2 regions of the Brevibacillus sp. AG genome follow, and region 2 is predicted to be linked to the other one. Evidence: riboswitches for the same ligand, from Rfam matches in the RefSeq annotation. Region 2 holds a riboswitch; the other holds the start of a gene.
What was found. A riboswitch is a leader RNA that binds a small molecule or an ion and turns the genes downstream of it on or off. The one in region 2 is predicted to bind cyclic di-GMP.
Positions count from the first base shown of each region.

Region 1 (8,333 bases), on a different contig from region 2:
CTTTTTTCACTTGAATGCGTTCTGCTTGAATATCCATGATCGTTCCTCCTGTTATTTTAAGCCAATCCGTATTGGCTTCCGTGTATGTTGCTTATGATTGTATTTTACAGGGGAGAAGGGATTACAAACCATCGAATCAGCTTACAGCTACGTTCGCTAAACCTTACAATTCCGTAATCTCCCAAGCTGTAAAAAAGCAAGGTGACGGATTTTTATGGGAAGATTGCTGAAACTTGTGCTGATGTCTCGCATACACATATGTAAAGGCTGTAAGAGCCTGTTGGCAACCGGAGAAAACGGCTTGCACGTGAATGCGTGACCGCAGGCGGACATATACATGAGAGTACATTGTCGTTGGGAAGAGAGAGGGGCTTAAGAGGGAGGAGTGTCGAACATGGACATTTTAAAACGGATCGCTGAGCACCGGGCCCGCGAAGAAAACCTGATGTGGAGAGGAACATTCGCCGAATATTTGCAACTGGTACGTAAAAATCCGCAAATTGCCCAGACGGCGCATTCACGCGTCTACAACATGATTAAAAGTGCGGGGGTTGAAGAGAACGAGGACGGCTCACGTTCGTATCAATTTTTTAGTCGGGAAATCTTCGGACTGGATCGTTCTGTTGAGCGTCTAGTGGAGGAATATTTCCACTCGGCTGCGCGTCGTCTGGATGTCCGCAAACGCATCTTGCTCTTGATGGGGCCTGTCAGTGGCGGTAAGTCTACGCTCGTGACGATGCTCAAACGAGGACTGGAAGAGTATTCACGGACGGAAGACGGAGCGATCTATGCACTTGATGGCTGCCCCATGCACGAAGAACCACTTCATCTTATCCCGCACGAGCTGCGTCCAGAGGTGGAAGAAGAGCTGGGAATCAAGATTGAAGGAGAATTGACACCCTATAACCGGATGAGGTTGGAAACCGAATATGGAGGGTGCATCGAGGATTTCCCTGTTCACCGGATTTTGTTTTCCGAAGCCAATCGTGTCGGTATCGGTACATTTAGCCCTTCTGATCCGAAGTCTCAGGATATTGCCGATTTGACGGGGAGCATCGACTTTTCGACGATTACGAAGTACGGCTCTGAGTCCGACCCGCGTGCGTATCGTTTTGATGGGGAGCTGAACAAAGCCAATCGCGGATTGATGGAGTTTCAGGAAATGCTGAAATGCGACGAGAAATTTTTGTGGCATCTCCTGTCGCTGACACAGGAAGGAAACTTCAAGGCAGGTCGTTTTGCCCTCATTTCTGCAGATGAACTGATTGTTGCGCATACGAATGAATCGGAGTACAAGGCTTTTATTGCGAATAAGAAAAATGAGGCACTGCAATCTCGGATTATCGTCATGCCGATGCCGTATAATCTGCGTGTCAGTGACGAAGAAAAAATATACGCGAAATTAATCAAGCAATCCGACTTGGGGCATGTGCATATTGCACCGCATGCGCTCCGGTCAGCAGCAGTCTTTTCCATTATGACCCGCCTGAAAGAATCGAAAAAACAAGGGGCCGATCTGCTGAAAAAGATGCGGCTGTATGACGGTGAATCGGTGGAAGGCTTCAAGGGAGCCGATCTGGAAGAACTGCGTAACGAGCATGCCGATGAAGGAATGTCCGGTATTGATCCGCGTTATGTCATCAACCGTATCTCCAGTGCACTGATCCGCCGCGACACCGAGTGCATCAATGCGCTTGATATTCTTCGGGCGCTTAAAGAAGGCTTTGACCAGCATCCATCTATCACCAAGGAGCAGCGGGAGAGGTATATGAACTTCATCTCTATCGCGCGCAAGGAATACGACGAGCTGGCGAAAAAAGAAGTGCAGAAGGCGTTTGTCTACAGCTACGAAGAGTCGGCAAAAACGCTCATGGATAACTATTTGGACAATGTGGAAGCTTATTGCAACATGAATAAAATCCGTGACCCCGTTACAGGTGAGGAGATGGATCCAGATGAGCGCCTGATGCGTTCCATCGAGGAGCAAATCGGCATATCGGAAAATGCCAAGCGGGCCTTCCGCGAAGAAATTCTCATCCGTATCTCGGCCTATGCGCGTAAAGGGAAGCGTTTTGACTACAGCACGCATGATCGCCTGCGGGAAGCTATCGAGAAGAAGCTGTTTGCCGATCTAAAAGATGTCGTCAAAATTACGACTTCGAACAAAACGCCGGATGAGCATCAGCTCAAGAAGATTAATGAGGTCACCAAGCGTCTTATCGAAGAGCATCAATATTGCCCCGTTTGCGCAAATGAACTGCTGCGCTATGTGGGTAGCCTGTTGAACAGATGACAGAACGTTGGCGACATGAGGAGCACGTCATATTCGGCGCAGATTGCGCCAGTTGCTAGGAGGAGACGGCATGAAAGATGAATCATCGTTCATTGTCTCCCGGGAAGACTGGTCGCTGCACCGCAAAGGGTACCAGGACCAAAATCGACACCAGGAAAAAGTGAAAGAAGCGATCAAAAAAAATCTCCCCGATCTCGTTAGCGAAGAAAACATCATCATGTCGAATGGTCGGGAAGTTATTAAGATCCCTATTCGCTCCCTGGATGAATACCGATTGCGTTTTAACTTCCAAAAGGGAAAACATGGCGGTCAAGGTAAAGGAAACAGTAAAGTAGGCGATGTCGTCGCCCGTGACGGCGATCCGGCGCAAGGGCCAGGAAAGGGTCAGGGAGCGGGTGATCAGCCAGGTGTAGACTACTACGAGGCTGAAATCAGCGTAGAAGAATTGCAGGAGATGCTTTTCGCCGAGCTGGAGCTGCCGAACCTTCAACAAAAAGACGAGGAACAAATCGTCGTGGAAGAGACTCGGTTCAATGATGTCCGGAAAAAAGGCTTGATGGGCAACATTGATAAAAAACGTACGCTGATTGCGGCCATCCGCCGAAATGCGCTGGCAGGCTACAGTGATATGGAGCTGGGGATTACCGAAGATGACCTGCGCTTCAAGACGTGGGAAGAGATCATCAAGCCTCATTCCAATGCTGTCATTATTGCGATGATGGATACGTCGGGAAGTATGGGCGTGTTTGAAAAGTATATTGCCCGCAGCTTTTTCTTCTGGATGGTACGTTTTCTGCGCACCAAGTACGAAAAAGTCGAGATCGTCTTCATTGCCCATCATACGGATGCGAAGGAAGTAACGGAGGACACTTTTTTCTCGAAAGGGGAAAGCGGGGGGACGATCTGCTCCTCTGCCTACAAAAAGGCGTTGGAGATCATCGATAGCCGCTACCCAACATCGCAGTACAACATTTACCCGTTCCATTTTTCCGATGGCGACAACCTCACGTCTGACAATGAGCGCTGCGTAAAGCTGGTGAAAGAGCTCATGGAGAGATGCAACATGTTCGGCTATGGCGAAGTGAATCAGTATAATCGTCATTCAACCCTCATGTCAGCGTATCGCCACATCAAAGAGCCGAAATTCATGCATTGTGTCATTCGGGAAAAGGGCGAGGTATACAAGGCGTTGCGTACTTTCTTTGGCAAGAAGGAAGCTGTGAAGTAATCTATAGTGGCAACCGGGCGAGAAATCGTCCGGTTGACTTATGTGAGGGGTGTTACTATGTATCCACAAAAGCATCGGATGCGCAACACGGGAGCCTTCACTTTCTTGGCATACTTTACATTGGGGGCAGGTGTACTGCTATTTTCCATCGGTTTATACAATGCAACAGGTCTTCAGCTGCACGAAAAGGGGTATTACATCGCATGTATGCTTCTGGTAGCAGTTGGATCGATTTTGACGCAAAAAGTAGTGAGAGATAATGCAGAGGATCGAACGATTATTGAGGAGCAGGAAAGAGAATTTAACTTAAAGGTATCGAAAGCGGAGAAAGAAACGCCGAAATAGCCCAGATGGTGTATGCTTTGGGCAAGGAAAATATTAAAGTTGTTCATCATCGGGTATTCGCTCAATTTTGGTGGGGAGGAAACTAATGGATCGCAAAAAAACCGCCAGGGTCATGCCCTGACGGTCTTTCGAATGAGCGCTACAAACTCCTCTGCCTTTTCAATGTGTGGAGAGTGCCCCACATTTTCCATGACTATCTCCTGATAGGAACCACCAGCGCGCTGATATTGTTCGAGCACGTCTCGAATTTGGGAGACCATCGGCTGCGGAGGATATTCGCCTTCCCCCGGCCATCCGGGGACATAGCCAAGCTTGCCCAGTGTACCGAAATCAGCAAGCGACTGATCCGAGATAATGGAATCATCCGCACCGCGAATCCATAAAATCGGACACTTCGGCTCCATCTGGACAATACCGGACAAATTTACGTATTTGGGAGAAATCGCATTCGTAATCCCTGTCGTCCCAGGAGCAACACCGGGCCAATCGTTTACGTATTCAAAAGCACCAGGGTAAAAGCCCTCTCCCGTTCTCGTAGAGATTATCGCGCTAACATAACGGTCTTCCTGCTCTGGGCCAACCTGGAACGGGGGATTGAAATAAAGCTGATTCATGACATTGCGAGGACTGGAGGGAGATTCATTACTCATATCTTTGGCTGCTATCCTTTTGACCAGCTCGGAGTTGACAGCTCCTCCACCTGAGCCTGAGAAGCTGCTGTAGCACGGGGTGCCAGCTATATCCTTGGTTCCACCAAAGCCGTAAGGAGACATGGGGGCGATTAGAATCAGGGAGCGTACTTCCTGCGGGTGATCGATGGCAAACTGCATCACGATCCCACCGCCCAACGACCAGCCGGCAAGATGGACGGGTGTTGGCAAGTCCAATGCCCGAATAAACGAATGAAGGTCATCCGACCAGTCTCGCAAACCGCGTGTCGCATCGATGGGCAATGCTTCACTTGCTCCATAGCCACGCATATCAGGTGCGTACACACGGTACTGGTCACATAGAGCCGCAATGGTATCATCCCAGAACAAGTTGGCTGATGCATTGCCGTGAATGAGGAGGAGCGGTTCTCCTTCTAGTACGCCAGCTGTCAGATAAGAAACGAGCAGTCGATCGGTCTGAATCGTTTTTGTTTCGATTCGTGCATCCATCCATGATGTGCTCCTTTCATTGTATAAGATTATAAATATCAGAATATTTACATTATATATCTGTTCGGTTACAAAATGAGAAAAGAAAACAACCGCCCGTGAAAGGCGGTTGCAGGAAGGTTACATATGGAGACCACGCATCTGTTGTTCGATTTTCTCAAAGCCGCCAGAAACCTTAACGACTTCGTCTTTTTGTTCAGAAACGAGAACAAGCACTTCTTCCAGGCTCTCTTTGTTCTTGTCGGTAATATCTGCGTTGACTTCAACTTTTGCGCCGACTTCTTGAATCATACTGTGAACATGGATAATGAACTCTTGCAGGTTTTTCGTTTTATCCGCGAAGTTTTGCATGTAGTTGTCTACATTGGTGAACATTTCTTGTACTTCAATGATGCCCTCGCTATTTTTCTCAAAAGAAGTCTGTGACTCAGAAATCATATCTGATACGAGCTTCATTTTTTCGCGAATGGTCATGAGCAGGTTCGAGATCGACTCAGAGGATAGCTTGGAGGATTCAGCCAGCTTGCGTACTTCATCTGCTACGACAGCAAATCCTCGGCCGTGTTCGCCTGCGCGAGACGCTTCAATCGTGGCATTGAGTGCCAATAGATTGGTTTGTGCAGAAATCTCGGAAATGGTTTGAATGATTTTCCCAATCGATTCGGTTTCTTTATTGAGCTCTTGAATCAGCTGGTTCGTACCTTGGATATCCTTGATGAATCGTTCAAAGTCATTGCCGATGTTGCCGATGCGTTTGCCGCTCTCATTAGTGGCTTCTTTGGTCGATTCAACGTAATCATGCATCTCCGTAACAGAACGGGTCATGTCCTCCACTTGCAGATTCGTAGAGCTCATTTCCCGACGCAGCTCGTCCGTATTGCTGGTCTGAACCGTAAAGGACTCCATAATGTCTTGCAGGGAAGCGACAGTTTCGACTGCGCGAATATTTACACCGTCCGTCACCTTGTTCAAATTCTCTTGATAGTCTTGCATAGAGGTGAGTGATTCATTGATCTGATCCAGAACACGTTGCAATGATTCCTTTGAGGCAATCGCTTCTTGTTTTTGTTGCTCACTTTCCTCTTGCAGCTTGTTATTGAATACAGCATGCATCATGCTCGTGACAGAGACGAAGCAGAAGGTAAGCAAGAAGTACATCAGATCAAGGTTGTTTGTCGAATGGAAAATCGTTTCTCTCTGTGTCAGGAAGTAGTAAGAGACAATACCCAATGTCGATACAATCGTCAAAATATTGATGAGTCGGTCTTGATAAATCCCCATGACTGCTACAAAGAACATAATGGTCATGATATTGATCATATGCGGGTCCAGTCCAACTACGATGAACATAAAAATTCCGATTACGGCGAAGTTGAAAAACTTCATGAAGGGCGCTGCTTTTTCACGGAACCTCGGGCGATTGGAGATGTAAGTAAAAGGTGCCAGCACGCCATACAAAATACCCAGTATCGTGAAAACGAATGTGTACGATACGCCTAGAAAAAGGTTTAGGACCTGAACTACCGTAATAATACTTGCGAATACGATTACGACCCAATTGTTTCTTCTTCTCAATAGATCAATGTTATCCATGTTACCCACCTACCTCGACTTTTACTTGGTTGGATGACGACGAATTGTACCAGGAATATTTCGGATCGTGCTTATTGTCATAGACATCTTTTAGATGGAAGAGGGTCGGAATGGCATCGGCCCCTTTGTAAAAGACGATATCTTTGGTCTGAGTCGCCTTTACTTGATACTTCTTGTTAATGAACGTAAAAAAAGTCGGATCTGCTACCCCGATTGCGTGGGTATAACCGTGCTTTTCAGCGTAATCTATCATCAAGCAAATTCCTTTTTGCCCTAGTTGTCCGCGGTATTTCGGCAAAACAGCGAGACTGTCTACCTCCATTACTTTCATATCTTCTGTAACAACATCCTGAAAAAGTGATTTCATATAAGCACTTGATTTGGAAAAGGGCGTCATTTCAAATGTTCCACCTGCTTCACCATCTTCGGCAAGTAAGAGGAACTGAGCCGAGCCTTCTTTCGCATGCTCCATCTCGAAGCCCATGCTTGTCCATACTGTTTCTTTGATTTCATGAAATTTTGCTAACTCTTGTACGGTTTCTACTTGTTTGTACATAACTTCTCCACTCCATCATTTTCTCTGATTGAACCATGTTGTGTATGTTTGACGTCACTAAAGTTATGTTTTTCCATCCGATACGAAAATGAAAGTGCTTTCATCCTCCTTTCAAAAATGTAAACACAAAAAAAGGCCGTTCCATCGAAATGGAACAACCGAAGCTACCAACATCGAATAAATGGTCTCAAGATGATGGCAACCCGGCTATCATGGTCAAAGACTGTAGACCCGTGGTTTTGCGTCGCCACCTTTCGATGACTTTGCCTTTTGCATTTTTTAGCAAAAATTGTAAAGATGTGTCGAATTTTGCTAGACATAATCATGCAAAATATAAGCCAAAAGATATATTCTTGTCAAGTTTTGGTAGGGAAAATAAACTAATTGTTCATAAAGCATAGACGTAGAAAAAACCAGTTGTGTGATCAACTGGTTCTTCGTTATATAAGCGTTAGGTTAGGGTACGCAGAATGTCTAAAACTTCACTAGGCTCCATGCGTTTTTTGTAATCAGGATCTAAGCCTGCTGAACGGATTACGCCCTGGTTGTCGAGGATATAAGTAGCAGGTATGGGGAGTGTCCATGAATCTTCGCTATTAAAACGATGGAGATCAATATCCAATGATCGGTAGGTATCATGTAAAAAATCAGGCAGTCTGAATCTGAGTTTATATTTTTCTGCTACTTGGTTATTGGTATCGCATAACACGGGAAAGCTCAGACCGTTTTTCTCTTGCATAGTAAGAGAGTGTGAAGGAGATTGTGGACTAATGGCAAACAATTGGGCACCCAGAGAGGTTATCGTATCGATCTGTTTTTGGTATGCTTGCAGCTCCAAATTGCAGTAGGGGCACCATGATCCACGGAAAAATGTAAGGACGACGGGACCTTTTCCGATTTTTTCCGACAAGGTAATGGTCTTGCCAGTGTGATCGTTCAACGAGAAATCAGGTGCAATCGAACCAATCGGCAAGCCCTTTGCGTGTCCAGAGGTCCGCAGCTCCTCGATTGATTTTGTAAATGCATCTGTTACTTCACGAGTGAGGAAGTCTGCTATTTGTATGGTTGTAAAATCTAGCTCTTCGCGCAGGCTCTGAAAATGTGGTTTATCCATATGTCGTTCCCCTCTTTTTCGAAAGAATAGTAAAAGCCATAGCT
Region 1 is NZ_JAQMYO010000024.1:16,669-25,001, reverse strand. Features, by position in the region: gene POF51_RS31350 (hypothetical protein) at 1-37, opposite strand, end outside; gene POF51_RS31345 (PrkA family serine protein kinase) at 395-2,293, shown strand; gene yhbH (sporulation protein YhbH) at 2,364-3,521, shown strand; gene POF51_RS31335 (YiaA/YiaB family inner membrane protein) at 3,579-3,866, shown strand; gene POF51_RS31330 (alpha/beta hydrolase) at 3,977-5,026, opposite strand; gene POF51_RS31325 (methyl-accepting chemotaxis protein) at 5,147-6,619, opposite strand; gene POF51_RS31320 (GNAT family N-acetyltransferase) at 6,621-7,175, opposite strand; cyclic di-GMP riboswitch class I at 7,370-7,453, opposite strand; gene POF51_RS31315 (peroxiredoxin-like family protein) at 7,627-8,289, opposite strand.
Region 1: another riboswitch for cyclic di-GMP. It lies ahead of POF51_RS31320 (GNAT family N-acetyltransferase); the one in region 2 lies ahead of POF51_RS11950 (methyl-accepting chemotaxis protein).

Region 2 (8,333 bases):
CAAGAATCGGGCTGCTTGTCTGTTATCGGATTATTTTACCCATTTGTTGTAAAGCTCATCAAACATTCCTTGCAGTTTCATTTCGTCCATCCACAGATCCAGGTAGTTAGCGAAGATGGTGTCTCCGCGATGGATCATGTAGCCTTTTTCACTCTTCGTGAACGGATTGTCGGTCAGAGCTGGATACAGGCGGGAATCTGCTTTGGAATACACAATCGCTTCCAGCGTATCTGTGATCATCACATCGTACTTACCGCTTGCTACCAGACCAGGAATGTCGAGGTTGTTTTGTTCAACTGTTACAGTTGCTTTTGTCAGATGTTCACGAACGAATTTTTCGTTGGTGCCACCTGGATTCACACCAATGCGCACCTCTGGCTTGTTGATGTCTGCTACACTCTTGTACTTGTCTTTATCTACTGCACGAATGAGCGGAGCTTTACCGAACATAATATAAGGATCGCTCATGTGCGCTTTTTTCTGACGGTCTGTGTTGCGCGTAACGCCTCCGACAGCAATATCGAATTTATTTGCCAAGAGATCGTTCATCAGTGTTGGCCAAGATGTTTGGACAAAACGCGCCTCTACTCCCAGGCTTTTTGCGAATTCTTTCATCGCATCGATATCGTAACCTTCGAATTCGTTCGTTTTTGGATTCAAATATGTAAATGGTTTGTAGTCACCTGGAGTACCTACGAGGATATAGCCTCTCGCAATGATTTCGTCCAAACGAGACTCAAACTTCTTCGTTTGCGGTTTTTTAGCAGCTTCAGCAGCTACGGTTGGCACAGGCTTAACCGCCGTTGCGGCAAAAGCACCTGTTCCGCCTGTCATGAGCATAGTTGCAGCGAGTGTGCTCGCCAAGATTGTTTTTGTAAATTTTTTCATCTGGTTTCTCCTCCTGTTAAACGGTAATGAATTTAGTTATCAGAAACAAACTCCATCATCCCCTAATGGCATCCCCCCTTTCAAATGAAGAGGACTTACAACCTGTCGAGCTGCCTCTTACACAGTAAACCTGCCAATTCCTTGCTGTAATTCTTCTGCCACTGCGTTCAAACGCTCGACAGACTGGCCAATTTCCTGGATGGCTTGAAGTTGCTCTTCAGTCGCCCTTGCCACTGTTTGCGCGTCGAGTGAAGCATGTTTTGCAATGTTATGCATTTCATCTACAGAAGCACTCACCTGTTGGGAGCCCGCTGACATTTGCTCAGATGCTGCGGATACTTCCAAAATGTGCGCAGCAACGTTACGGGAAGATTCCAAAATATGCCCGAAGATTTCGCGAACCTCTTCGACCAGTTGAATACCTTGCTGAGCGTTTTGGTTGCCCGCGGTCATGACTTCTACCGCGTGACGAGTATCCTGCTGGATTTCTCCGATCAGCATCGCGATTTTGGATGCAGATTCTTCGGATTGATTCGCCAGTTTTTTTACCTCTCCGGCAACCACAGCAAACCCACGTCCATGCTCGCCGGCACGTGCTGCCTCAATCGAAGCGTTCAAGGCAAGCAAATTGATTTGCGAGGTTAACTGACTGATCGTATCGAGAATGCCTTCGATTTCTTTGGAACGATTGTTGAGCTGCTCGATGGCTACTGTCGCCTTCGATGTTCCCTCCCCAATGCTTCCCATCTGGCGAACTGCCTGCTCTACCACAGCAGTTCCTTGCTCTGCCTGCTCTGTTGCTACCTGGGCAGCCTCTGAAACATGTGCAGACGTCTCCGCGATTTTCACGATGCCTGCTGCCATGTCATTCATAGACAACGCGACATCCTGCGAGCTGGTGGCCTGCGCCTCTGCTCCCTCAGAAATCTGTGCAATAGACAAACCGATTTGGTTGATGTTTTCCGTCGCTTGTTTAATACCTTCGGATACTTCCTGACTAAAACGCTGTACTTGATCAGACGACAGAGATACGTCTTCGATCAAATTTTTCAAGTGCGATACCGTCTGGTTAAAGTCACGTGACAGTACTGCAATCTCGTCTTTTCCCTCAACCGTTACGGTCTCTTTCAAGTTCCCCTGCGACACTACATTTACTGCGTGATTCAGACGCTCAATTGGTTTCACCATGCGTACAGCCAAGAAATAAACGAGGACAACCCCAATCGCCAACACGATGAGGGAAATTACCATCAATCGGACTGACAATTGATCGACAGGCGCATGCAGCTCCGCTACGGGTGCAGTGATGTATAGGCCCCAGTTCAAACTGGTAGGAGCATAGGAAGCAAATCGCTCTACATTCTCGTATTTGTATTGGGCGATTCCATGATTCCCTTGCTTGATATCTTCAAAAGCTGTCTGAAGCTCAAGAATACCCATGTCGAGAATCGATTCCTTCAGAATGTACTCGCTTTTCGGATGATAAATAAATGTTCCTGTTTTGCTTACTAAAAAGGCGTAACCAGCTTGGCCAAATTTCTCTTCGGACACCTTTTTTTGGATTTCGTTGATAGGAATAGTGGAACCGATATAACCGTATTGACGATTGTCCTTCATCAATGGAACGACAAGAGTCACGATGTTATTCCCTGTTCGCTTTGAAATGACTGGCTCGGAGACAACAACCTTCCCTTCCCCTTTGCCGGCTTCCTTAATATGCGGACGATCCGAGATGTCGGTCACTTCTCCCTTGAAATTGATTACTTTCTTACCGCTTAAATCATGCGAAAAAAAGAACGTCTCAAACTCGGGGTTATCCTTTTGAGCTTCTTGAATGAGTTTCAGGTCCTGTTCGACATTTTGATCAGCCGACATCAGCCCTCCCACCGCTTCTACAATACTAATTTTTTCTTGAAAGAAACCATCGATACGTATCGAGAGATTGCTAGCTGACAACTCAGCTTCTTTGTCCAGACTGTCTGCCAAAAGATTGGAAGCACTCCAATAACTTGCACCGCAAACCGTACCCAAACTAATAACCAACAGCAAGCACAAAACGATAATTAGCTTATTCTTCAAACTATTTTTCATACCGATTCACTTCTCCCTTCTGTTTTTTCAACAAAAAAAAGACTGCCCACCGACAGCCCATCATGACTACGGTATGGCAACCCGGCTGTCCTAGCTGCGAAAGTCATTTGACTTTCGTCCTTAGACCCGTGGCTTTGCGTCCCTGCCTTTCAACAGGTTTGCCTTTGTCATTCCTTGTTGTTTTTTCAGTTAAAGTCCACTTTTTTTCAATCTCACCTTTCATTTCCCATAACTTTTCGCTAATAAACCTCAAAATGGAAAAAAAGCTGACAACCTTTTACAGTTGTCAGCTTTTTGTCAAACTTTTTGATTAGCTTAATCCGATCACTTGCCCATCCTCGTCTACATATAACGATTCCGCAGCTGGCTTTTTCGGGAGGCCTGGCATTGTAACCAAGCTTCCGGTCAATGCGACGATAAAACCAGCTCCTGCTGATATGCGCACTTCGCTCACTTGGATCGTGAAGTCAACAGGTGCCCCCAATAGATCAGCGCGGTCCGTAAAGGAGTACGGTGTTTTCGCCATGCATACAGGCAGATGAGACATGCCCATTTCTTCTACCTTTTGCATTGTTTTCAATGCCAGCGGCGAAAAGACAACCCCTGATCCACGGTATACTTCTTTCACGACAGTTTCTATCTTGTCTTTAATGCTGAGGTCTTCCTCATACAAGAATCGGAAGGAGGAAGGTCGCTCTGCTGCACGCGTCACTTTTTCAGCCAGCTCGACACCGCCAGCTCCTCCTTCTGCCCATACTTTGGAGAGTGCCGCTTCGGCTCCGGCCGCTTGGCACAGCGCAATGACGGCATCAATCTCTGCCTGTGTGTCCGTCGCAAAATGATTGATGGCTACCACTGCTGGCACACCGAACTTCTGGAGGTTTTCCAGATGGCGCTTGACGTTTTCGAAGCCTTTTTCCAGAGCAGACAAGTTCTCCACAGCCAGGTCAGGTACTTTTACCCCGCCGTTGAATTTCAACGAGCGAACCGTAATGACCACAACAGCAGCCGATGGAGTCAGGCCTGCTTTTCTACACTTGATGTCAAAAAACTTCTCTGCTCCCAGATCAGCACCAAATCCCGCCTCTGTTACGACGTAATCCGCCAGCTTCAAGGCCATCTTGGTTCCGATCACGCTGCTGCACCCATGCGCGATATTGGCAAAAGGTCCTCCGTGAATAATGACCGGAGTTCCCTCGATTGTCTGTACGAGATTGGGCTTAATCGCTTCCTTCAAGAGAACGCACATCGCATCGACCGCGTTGATTTCTTCTGCCCGTACAGGCTGATCATCAAAATCGTAGCCAACGATGATATGGTTCAACCGCTCGCGCAAGTCTGCCAGATTCTCACTCAAGCATAAAATCGCCATGATTTCTGACGCGGTCGTAATCATGAAACCATCCTCACGCGTCATCCCATTGCCGTCACCCAGACCAACAACGATGTTACGCAGTGCGCGGTCGTTCATGTCCATTGCCCGTTTCCAGACGATTTTCTTTGGATTGAGCCCGCGCGGATTGCCATGGAAAATATGATTGTCGATCATCGCTGCCAACAAGTTATGTGCAGCTGTAATCGCATGAATGTCCCCTGTAAAATGCAGGTTAATTTCATCAGCCGGGAGAATTTGTGCTTGGCCGCTTCCCGTTGCGCCTCCTTTGATCCCCATGCAAGGACCCAAAGACGGCTCGCGAAGCGCTGCAATTGTTTTCTTCCCGAGATAATTTAATGATTGTGACAGACCAATCGTCGTGAGCGTCTTCCCTGCTCCCGCCGGATTTGGGTTCATCGCTGTAACAAGAATCAGTTTGCCATCAGGGCGATCCTTCACTTGCTCCCATAGTTCATCTGATAGTTTGGCCTTATACTTTCCGTATAGCTCCAAATGCTGTTCTTCGATACCTGCACTCTTGGCAATTTCAACAATCAGCTTCATTTTTGCCGTTGCCAAAACCTTATAAAAGTCTATAAAGCTTGTTTGCTTCCTGCTTCTTCGTGCCTGCTTTTGCCGAAGCTACTTACATTGGATATGACACTCCACAGGCGTAAATTCGGATGCAACGAATCCTACATACTAACAGTAACTTGTTTGGTGTTAGCTTGCTAGTTTCGCCAGATTGATAGCAGCATTCAGGTCTCTATCTACCTCTAGCCCACATTGACATTTGAATATTCTGTCTGATAGTCTCAAGTCTCGGTTTATCTGACCACATTCAGAACAAGTTTTTGATGAAGGATACCACTTGTCAGCTTCCATAAAGCGAATGCCATATTTCTCACACTTGTACTGTATTTGTCTTTTGAACTCGTAAAGTTTCTGTTGCGAGATGGCTCTAGACAAATGACGATTCTTCATCATGCCTTTGATATTCAATGTCTCCATCACTACTATGCCAGGCTTGGTTTTCACGATAGCATTTGTAGCTTGATGGATGTGGTTGTTACGGATATTTGCTAGTCTCCGATGAAGCAAACGAATAGCGTTCTCGACTTTTACAATGTTGCTCGTTTTGACGAAACGGTTCCCCTCCTTATTCATCTCGTATTTAAGAGAAACGTTACGTTGCAACCTACTTAATCGCCTCTCCGCTTTCTTAACTGCGTGGAAATAATTGATGTTCTTGAACAACATTCCATTTGAGCATATAGCAAGGTGTTTTATCCCTACATCAATGCCAATGACTTCATGAGTTAGTATAGGTTTTTCCACTTCTTGCTCAATACCGACAGATAAATACCAATACTTACCGTCGAAAAAGACTCTTGGATTCGTGTACTTTACATTCGTAGGGAGCTTTTCTGCCGTAGTAACCCAACCAATCTTTTCAATCAACACCCTATCATTTTTCACTTTCAACTTCACATTATCATTGTAAAAAGAGGGTTTGATATGTTTGCGACTTTTGAACCTTGGCTTGCCAGCCAACTTCTTAAAGTACTTCTTAAATGCTTCACAAGCGTCTTTGACAGCTTGTTTAGTCACGTTGTTAGATACATCATACAACCAATCATATTCGTGTGTTTGTTTCAACTGAGTTAACTCTTTGCGTAAAACACTGTCAGATAGGAACTTCCCACCGTTTTGGTAATTTTGTTCCTGTCTCGCTAGTGCCCAGTTGTACGTCCACCGAGCAGTTCCAGCAGACTTCCAAAGCTGTTTTTCCTGTTCAGCAATTGGCTTCAATCTAACTTTCTTCGCCAAAATCATTTTCTGCTAACTCCTTATAACTCACTCTTTTTCCTTCTTTCAGAGCGGTTAGTTACCTCCCTGCCATATCAGAATTTTTTATCGACTCACCATCTCTACATTCTGCATAATCATCCTTTCTCCTCTCCTCTTCGACACATTACACAAAAGAAAAAGCCCACATTCCGACAAACGTTCAGAATGCAGGCTCTGTTTTATTTTCCGAAAATTTTTCCCGGATTCAAAATGCCGTTCGGGTCCAGCACTTGCTTCATGGCTTGCATGACGTCCAGTGCATCTCCATGTTCCTTGCGCTGGTATTTGATTTTCCCTACACCCACACCATGCTCTCCGGTGCAGGTTCCTCCCCGACTCAATGCGTATTCCACCAGATGGGCATTTACTTCCTCGGCACGCGCCACTTCTTCGGGGTCATTCAGGTCGATCATCAAGATAGCGTGATAGTTCCCATCCCCGACATGCCCTGCTATCGCTCCATCCAGCCCAGCGCGATCAATCGCTTGCCGCGCATCCACAACAGCTCCTGCCAGCTCAGAAATCGGCAAACAAACATCTGTCACCATCAGCTTTTTCCCGGGGGATTTGTGCAGGAAGGCATACGCCAGGTTATGACGAGCGTCCCAGAGCTGCGTCCGCGCCTTCGAATCGGTTTCAAAAAGAAACTGCGTGCAGCCATGTCCATCGGCGATGTTCTGCGCAAAGTCGATATCATACGCGAGACCTTGTTCACTGCCGTGGAACTCGATAAACAGCGTCGGTGCTTCCGGGTAACTCGTTTCCTTATAAAGATTCACTTGTTGGATAGAACGTTCATCAACCAGCTCGATTCGCGCTACTTGAATACCCGCTCCGAGAATATCCACGACGGTATCGACGGCATCCTGAACAGAAGGGAAGCTGGCGCGTGCCGCCGTTGTCGCCTCAGGGATACCGTAGACACGCAAGGTCAGCTCTGTGAAAACACCGAGCGTACCCTCCGACCCTACAAACAGCCCCGTAAGATGGTAGCCTGAGGAGGATTTTGCTGTCATGCTCCCTGTACGGATCATACGTCCATCCGCCGTCACCACTTCCAGATCGCGCACTTGATCACGCATCACGCCATAGCGGACAGAGGTTGTTCCACTGGCGTTTGTAGCCGCCATCCCACCCAAAGTCGCGTCCGCTCCAGGATCGACGGAGAAAAACAATCCGTGCTTTTTCAATTCTTTATTGAGCTGGGTACGCGTCACACCGGGCTGGACTCTTACGAGGAAATCCTTCGGTCGCACCTCCAGCACTTCGTTCATCAAGGAAAAATCCATACTAATACCGCCCGCATAAGGAATCGCGTGGCCTTCCAGACTGGTCCCCATACCAAACGGCGTTACCGCAATGCGCTTTTCGTTGGCCAGCTTCATGATTTGACTGATTTCCTCTGCCGTCTGCGGAAACACGACCACTTCCGGAAGATGCGGGGTATGGTACGATTCATCATGGCTGTGGTGCTCCAGTACAGTGGGGTTGGTCGATACTCGTTCTTCCCCCAGCAGTCCCACTAACGCTTGCTTGTAATCCACGTTGGTTCCCCCTCCGTTACTTGCTCAAGTTAACAAGGAATAAGCTGATTTCAGGAATGTAGGTGATAAGCATCAAGTCCACGATCATGATGACCAAAAACGGGATCACCGCTCGCTCAATCTCCGTATTCTGGAGCTTCGCAATATTTCCTGCTACCAACAAATTGATCCCAACCGGTGGAGTCAGCATACCAATCGCAGAGTTGACGACCATGATCACCCCGAATAGCACCGGATCAATGCCCAAAGAATTCGTGATCGGCAGCAGGATCGGTGTCAGGAGAATGATCGTAACCGCCGTTTCCATAAACGTCCCCAAAATGAGCAGCAAGATGTTAATAATGAGCAACGTGATGATCGTGCTATCGGTAATCCCCAGCATGAATTGCGCAATTTCCTGCGGGATGTTTTCCCTCGTCATCAGGTATCCAAATGCATTGGCGGTCGCAATAATCAGCATGATGACCGCTGTCATGCTGGCAGAGCCCGCGAATATTTCCCCCAAGTCCCTCCACTTGATCTCCCGGTAGACGAAAAGACCGACAACCAGACCGTAAATCACGGCTACCACTGCCGCTTCTGTC
Region 2 is NZ_JAQMYO010000004.1:119,471-127,803, reverse strand. Features, by position in the region: gene POF51_RS11955 (transporter substrate-binding domain-containing protein) at 31-888, opposite strand; gene POF51_RS11950 (methyl-accepting chemotaxis protein) at 1,006-2,979, opposite strand; cyclic di-GMP riboswitch class I at 3,052-3,152, opposite strand; gene POF51_RS11945 (formate--tetrahydrofolate ligase) at 3,290-4,933, opposite strand; gene POF51_RS11940 (RNA-guided endonuclease InsQ/TnpB family protein) at 5,078-6,190, opposite strand; gene POF51_RS11935 (FAD-binding oxidoreductase) at 6,385-7,749, opposite strand; gene POF51_RS11930 (TRAP transporter large permease) at 7,766-8,333, opposite strand, start outside.